2 regions of the Kluyvera chengduensis genome follow, and region 2 is predicted to be linked to the other one. Evidence: predicted binding sites of a transcription regulator. Region 2 holds the regulator's gene; the other holds the start of a gene.

Region 1 (3,426 bases), on a different contig from region 2:
CCGCCAATGAGTTCAACTTCACCGCCACCTTGGGTAGTCAGATTATCAGCATTAAAATTCACACTGCCCTGGTCCGTGTCAGCAATCAACGCCTGCGTGTAAGTTCCTGCATCAATAACAGCATCAGTGAACGTCATATCAATGTTGCCATCAGTATAAAGGCTGTAATAGTCGTTCTGAATATCAACACCATTCATAACAACCGTTTGATCTCCAGATTCGTTATTGTGATTACTGTCAGCTATCGCGTTATAACTACAGAGCGGGCATAAAATTGCCAGGCTAATTCGAGACAAATTAGCTATATTCTTTAGTCTGTTACTATTCATAATGATTGGAGCCCAGTATTAACGACACGGTCAAATAAGACATTATTAATCGATAATACATTAGCACCAGGAATTTACTGTATATCTTTACGTGTCCAATAATGGACATGGGATAATATATAAAATAAAATCAACCTTCGACGGTGGTGCCTCATAGAGCGCATTTTCGGCAGTTAAAAAATGACTATCACATATCCACCACAGTTATGAATTTAACTCATAGCATCTATTTAATCCGCGTAATTATCTTTAGCCGCAATTTCGTTATTCTGGGTATATCGCTTGAATACGCAACATGAGATACGGCTGTTCGCCATCCCCCAGCCTGCGCAGGCTGGGGTTTCATCTGTGGCTAACTAGATATTTTTGTCAAAGAAAACGTCTAACTTTTGCATTGCCTCATCAACGTATTTTGGCACCCAATATGTCTCGATATGGGTAGCGCCATCGATCAGGAAGAGTTCTTTGTCCTTAGTACCGGTAGCTTTTGCGAATGCATCTTCCGTCATATAGCGCGTATCCGCTTTTGTACCGGCAATCATCAGCAGCGGTTTATTGATGAGATTGATATGGTCCGTTACGTCAAAGCTCATCAAATCCAGCAGACTGCTGGTGGTGTATTTAAACGTAGAGTTCGGATGGGCGTGAGTTTTCCAGTAGTACTCGTAGCCCTGGCGATACAAGGCAAAAGGTAATTTAGCAATCTGTTCATCCGTCAGGTTGGCATCGCCGGAGTAAAGCACTTCGCCTCCGGCAGCTTCCTGAGCACGTGCGTCAGAAGCCTGCTGAAGACGCTGCTGGATAGTATCCAATTGCGAATCCTGCATACCGTTGCGGCGCACCAGGCCTGAATTAAACATGCTGATGGTGGCAATCGATTTGAACCGTTTGTCCGTCTCAGCGGCAACGAGTGAATACCCCCCGCCGCCGCAAATACCCAGCAGACCCAGGCGGGCGGTATCGACACCAGGATATTGGCTGATGTAGTCAGCCATACCGTGGATATCCTCAATGCGATTAGCGGGTTTATCCACGCTGCGCGGCAACCCACCGCTGGCGCCCTGATACGCCGCATCGGCGGTAATCGTGATGTAGCCCTGTTCGGCGAGACGCTGGGCATACAACCCGGCGACCTGTTCTTTTACGCCGCCATTAGGATGGGCCACCACCACGGCAGGGTATTTTTTGGCGGGATCGTAGTGAGCAGGGGTATAGACATTCGCAGCAATCTGGATGCCATGCAGATCGTATTTCACGGGGTGAATGTTGACCTTGCCTTTGACGTTCTCAGTAATGGCACCGTCATAAACGAGTGTGAATGGATTTTTTTTGTAATCAGCCGCATTGACTGAAGTCGCTCCGGCCATTGCCGTGAGCAGCATTGCACTGATAAGCGTGAATTTCATGGTCTCTCCCGATGAGTGTCGGCCTGGTTATGCAGGCTCGCGGATTTAAATGTGCAGGCTCAGATTAGGGCGAGAGGACTGTCAGCCAGGTGACAGAGGAATAACATTTTTGTCAGGAAATGGGCCGAGATGTCTCAGCGATTCTGACAATGCTGTCAGGTAACTGTCAGCTTTATGTTGGCAACCAGGAGGCAAAATAGTCTCAGTCACAGGGTTGTTCAGGTATTGATGCACCGTTGAAAAGTTAAGAGGAAGTCCCGTCATGCGCCTGTTGTTAGTTGAAGATGAAGAAAAAACGTCAACCTATCTCAACCGCGCGTTGAGTGAGTCCGGATTTACGGTAGATGTCTCTGCAGACGGTGCTGAAGGTCTTCATTACGCGCTGGAATTCGACTACGACGCGATAATCCTGGATGTGATGTTGCCGGGGATGGATGGCTACCGAGTACTTGAGGGGGTGCGAGCAGCCAAACAGACGCCGGTGCTGATGCTCTCGGCTCGTGGCTCGGTCGATGAACGCGTCAAAGGGCTGCGTCTTGGCGCGGATGATTATCTCCCCAAGCCCTTTTCGCTGATTGAGCTGGTGGCGCGTATTCAGGCCCTGGTGCGCCGCCGCGCTACAGATGGCGCGGACATCACCCAGCTGCAAATTCACGATCTGCATCTCGACCTGCTGGCTCGTCGCGTATTTCGCGCCGGAACGCGACTGGAACTGACTGCGAAAGAGTTTTCTCTGCTGAGCCTTTTGGCCCGGCATCAGGGAGAGATTCTGTCAAAAATGATGATAGCTGAGCAGATATGGGACATGAATTTCGACAGTGATGCCAACGTGGTTGAAGTGGCCATTAAACGGCTTCGAGCCAAAGTGGATGCGCCGTTCGATATCAAACTACTGCATACCGTTCGAGGCATGGGGTATGTCCTCGAAGTCCGGTCAGAATAATAAAGGGGATAAGCATGCCTAAGCGTTCCATCTCCGTTCACCTGGCGCTGATGTTTGCCTTATCCGCGCTGCTGATTGTGTCCGTTATCGGCATCCTGCTCAGAAGCTCCTTGCATGACTCTTTGCAAAAGCAGATGCACAACGAATTGTTGTTCCGCGAATCATTAATGAGCCCGTGGATCACCGCACGAACCTCGGCTGACGGCTGGTCGACATTGGCCAATAAATTCACCGTATTAACCAATTCTGAAGGCGAACGCGTTCGCTACTGGATAGTGAGCGATAACCCACGCTTTAGCATGGGGGGAACACCACCAGTGGGTGTTCAGTGGTCTTCGTTACAGGAAGGCTTTAATAAAGTGCCAGGTGCATCAGAAGGTGCATGCTCGCTGTTCCTGTTAGTGAAAACTATACCCACCAACGGTGACAGGCCTGAGCTGCGCTATGTGGTTGCCATCGACTCCACGCCGTACATGGGCACACTCGATGCCTTCACGCGTACGCTGCTGATCATTACCGCACTGGGCGTCGTGATTGTCGCCTTACTGGGATACGCCGTTTCAAGGATCGGTCTTCGTCCCGTTGGGGCGCTCAGTAAACAGGCCCGGCAACTCGCTCCCGGGGACCATGGTCAGCGCCTGAATACCGAAGCATTACCTGACGAATTACAGCAGTTAGCATCCTCTTTTAATGGCGTGCTGGAACGGCAAGAGGTCGCCTGGCGACAACTCGAAAGCTTTAATGCCGA
Region 2 (3,426 bases):
GATCTCATCAAAATCGCCTTTGATCACCGCCAGCGGCTGAGTGACCGGAACGGTCAGCGGCGCGACCTCGGCAAGCTTGCCGTCGGCGAAGCTCACCAGATTGACGCTTTTGGCTTTGCCGGTTTCATCAAAGCTGAGGGCGATAGGCGAACCGCTGTAACGGATATGCTCGCTGCCGCCGATTTTCTGCGCCCGGTGGATGTGGCCCAGCGCGATGTAGTCCGCCGGTGGGAAGTTTTGTGCCGGGAAAGCATCCAGTGTGCCAATATAAATGTCGCGTACCGCATCACTTTTGCTGGCGCCGACGGTGGTCAGATGGCCGCTGGCAATAATCGGCAGCGTGGCGTCGCCGCGCAGTTCGCAGGCCTGCTGGTACTGCTGCTGGTAGTAATCGGTAATGCTCGCCAGTACCTGCTGGACTTTTTCGCTGCCGGAAAGCCCCGCCTGGCTGGTAATAATGTCGCGCGGGCGCAGGAACGGCACCGGGCAGAATACCGCGCCGGGCGTGCCGTCGCGGTGGTTCAGGATAAAGGGTTCATGGCCCGCGCTGGCGATCACCGTGGTATTCAGAAATGAGAGGATATCGCGGGATTCATTCAGGGTTGCCACAGAGTCATGGTTGCCTGCCAGCACCACCAGATGGCAGCCAGTTTGTTGCAGATTAACCACAAATCGGTTGTACAGCTCACGCGCGTAGCTCGGCGGCGAGCCGGTATCGAAGATATCGCCCGCCACAATAATGGCATCGACCCGTTCGGTTTCGGCGGTTGCGAGCAGCCAGTGCAGGAAAGCCTCATGTTCAGCCGCGCGGCTCTTGCTGTAGAAGTTCTGGCCGAGGTGCCAGTCCGATGTGTGGATGATGCGCATAGCGGTTCCGTGAGAAGTGGCGTAAAGTTGATTATAAACATCAGCCTACGTTGAGGTCGATGAGCGCGTTTCGGCAGTGTCATAAACGGTAAACCGCGATCATCTAACGGTCATGTTTTTCATAAATCTGTCATAAATCTGACGCATAATGACGCCGTATATAATACTGATGTCTAAAAACAGGGCAAATAATGGCAAGACGTATTCTGGTCGTTGAAGATGAAGCGCCAATCCGCGAGATGGTCTGCTTCGTACTGGAACAAAATGGTTTCCAGCCGGTAGAAGCTGAAGACTACGACACCGCTGTCAGTAAACTGAATGAACCCTGGCCCGACCTTATTCTGCTCGACTGGATGTTACCGGGCGGTTCGGGACTGCAATTTATTAAGCATATCAAACGTGAAGCGCTGACGCGTGACATTCCGGTGGTGATGCTCACCGCTCGCGGTGAAGAAGAAGACCGCGTACGTGGCCTGGAAACCGGCGCTGACGATTACATTACCAAACCCTTCTCGCCAAAAGAGCTGGTTGCCCGCATTAAAGCGGTGATGCGCCGCATTTCGCCAATGGCGGTGGAAGAGGTCATTGAGATGCAGGGGCTGAGCCTTGACCCGACCTCTCATCGCGTGATGACCGGTGAAAACCCGCTGGATATGGGCCCAACCGAATTTAAGCTGTTGCACTTCTTTATGACGCATCCGGAGCGCGTGTACAGCCGCGAACAGCTGCTGAACCACGTTTGGGGCACTAACGTCTATGTCGAAGACCGTACCGTCGATGTGCATATCCGCCGTCTGCGTAAAGCGCTGGAACACAGTGGTCATGACCGCATGGTGCAAACCGTTCGCGGCACGGGTTATCGTTTTTCCGCCCGTTTCTAAATTTTGACAGGAGTGTGACGCGTGCTGGAACGGCTGTCATGGAAAAGGCTGGTGCTGGAGCTGATGTTATGCTGTCTCCCGGCCGTGATACTGGGACTGATTTTTGGTTATCTGCCGTGGTTTTTACTGGCGGCGGTGACCGGGCTGCTTATCTGGCATTTCTGGAATTTACTGCGCCTTTCCTGGTGGCTTTGGGTCGACAGAAGTATGACCCCTCCGCCGGGACGCGGCAGCTGGGAGCCCTTGCTGTACGGGCTCAACCAGATGCAGCTGCGTAATAAAAAACGTCGCCGCGAACTGGGTAATCTGATTAAACGTTTTCGCAGCGGCGCGGAGTCGCTGCCGGATGCGGTGGTGCTCACTACCGAAGAGGGCGCTATTTTCTGGTGTAATGGCCTGGCCCAGCAGCTGCTGGGGCTTCGCTGGCCCGACGATAGCGGGCAAAACATCCTTAACCTGCTGCGCTACCCCGAATTTACCCAACACCTCAAAAAACGCGAGTTCTTAAAGCCACTGCATCTGGTGCTGAACAGCGGTCGCCATCTGGAGATACGCGTCATGCCCTACACCGACCGCCAGCTGTTAATGGTGGCGCGCGATGTTACGCAGATGCACCAGTTGGAAGGCGCTCGACGCAACTTCTTTGCCAATGTTAGCCATGAACTGCGTACGCCGTTAACCGTGTTGCAGGGCTACCTGGAGATGATGCAGGAGCAGGTGCTGGAAGGAAACGTGCGTGAAAAAGCGCTGCACACCATGCGTGAGCAGACGCAGCGGATGGAAGGGCTGGTTCGACAGCTACTGACGCTCTCTAAAATTGAAGCCTCACCGACGCTGGCGCTCAATGAAAAAATTGATGTGCCGATGATGCTGCGGGTGGTAGAACGCGAGGCGCAAACGCTCAGCCAGCATAAGCATCAGTTCCATTTTGACATTGATGAGACGTTAAAAGTGTTGGGCAATGAGGATCAGCTACGTAGCGCGATGTCGAACCTGGTCTACAATGCGGTGAACCATACGCCGGAAGGCACGCTGATTACGGTGCGCTGGCAGCATGCGCCGCACGGCGCACTGTTCAGCGTGGAGGACAATGGGCCGGGCATTTCACCTGAGCATCTGCCAAGGCTGACCGAGCGTTTTTATCGCGTGGATAAGGCGCGTTCACGGCAGACCGGCGGCAGCGGTTTGGGGCTGGCAATTGTTAAACATGCGGTTAATCATCACGATAGCCGACTGGATATTACCAGCGAGCTCGGCAAAGGTTCGTGTTTCAGTTTCCTGCTGCCGGAACGTTTAATTGCCAGAAACAGCGAGTAATTTGGCGCTTGTCAGCTTAACTTTCCACAGACCAGCCTCGGTTGGTCTGTTTGCTTTGCAGTCAAGTAAACCCCGCGTGATTTACGAACGTCTGATTATTTTTTGTTCGCATGATTAGCCGGATGTTTTTCTTAAATCCAGTTAATACGTCTGCCTATTTTTTCACTATCAATATAATCATCTGGTTTTGCGATCCCGTGTTGCTTTAAAACGTTATAAGCGTTTAAATTGGCCCCCATGCAGTCGTAAACAGACTGTGTATTCGCGGTAAATCAAAAAACTATTCTTCTCTACGCCGCGAAGGGAGCATATCCCGCTGAGTTTATTGTCAGTTTCCTCTGCATCATTCCACAGGCGCTGA

What was found. The regulator PhoB, encoded in region 2, activates phosphate uptake and scavenging genes when phosphate is short. The targets are predictions, from matches to a motif close to CTGTCATAAAACTGNCNNAT.
Region 1: the regulator PhoB is predicted to act here: its motif matches at 1,888-1,907, upstream of ACH1XZ_RS02665 (heavy metal response regulator transcription factor).

The regions. Positions count from the first base shown of each region.
Region 1 is NZ_JBIQOI010000001.1:587,825-591,250, reverse strand. Features, by position in the region: gene ACH1XZ_RS02675 (autotransporter domain-containing protein) at 1-197, opposite strand, end outside; gene ACH1XZ_RS02670 (alpha/beta hydrolase) at 686-1,735, opposite strand; gene ACH1XZ_RS02665 (heavy metal response regulator transcription factor) at 1,998-2,678, shown strand; gene ACH1XZ_RS02660 (heavy metal sensor histidine kinase) at 2,693-3,426, shown strand, end outside.
Region 2 is NZ_JBIQOI010000009.1:133,038-136,463, reverse strand. Features, by position in the region: gene sbcD (exonuclease subunit SbcD) at 1-867, opposite strand, end outside; gene phoB (phosphate response regulator transcription factor PhoB) at 1,059-1,748, shown strand; gene phoR (phosphate regulon sensor histidine kinase PhoR) at 1,770-3,065, shown strand.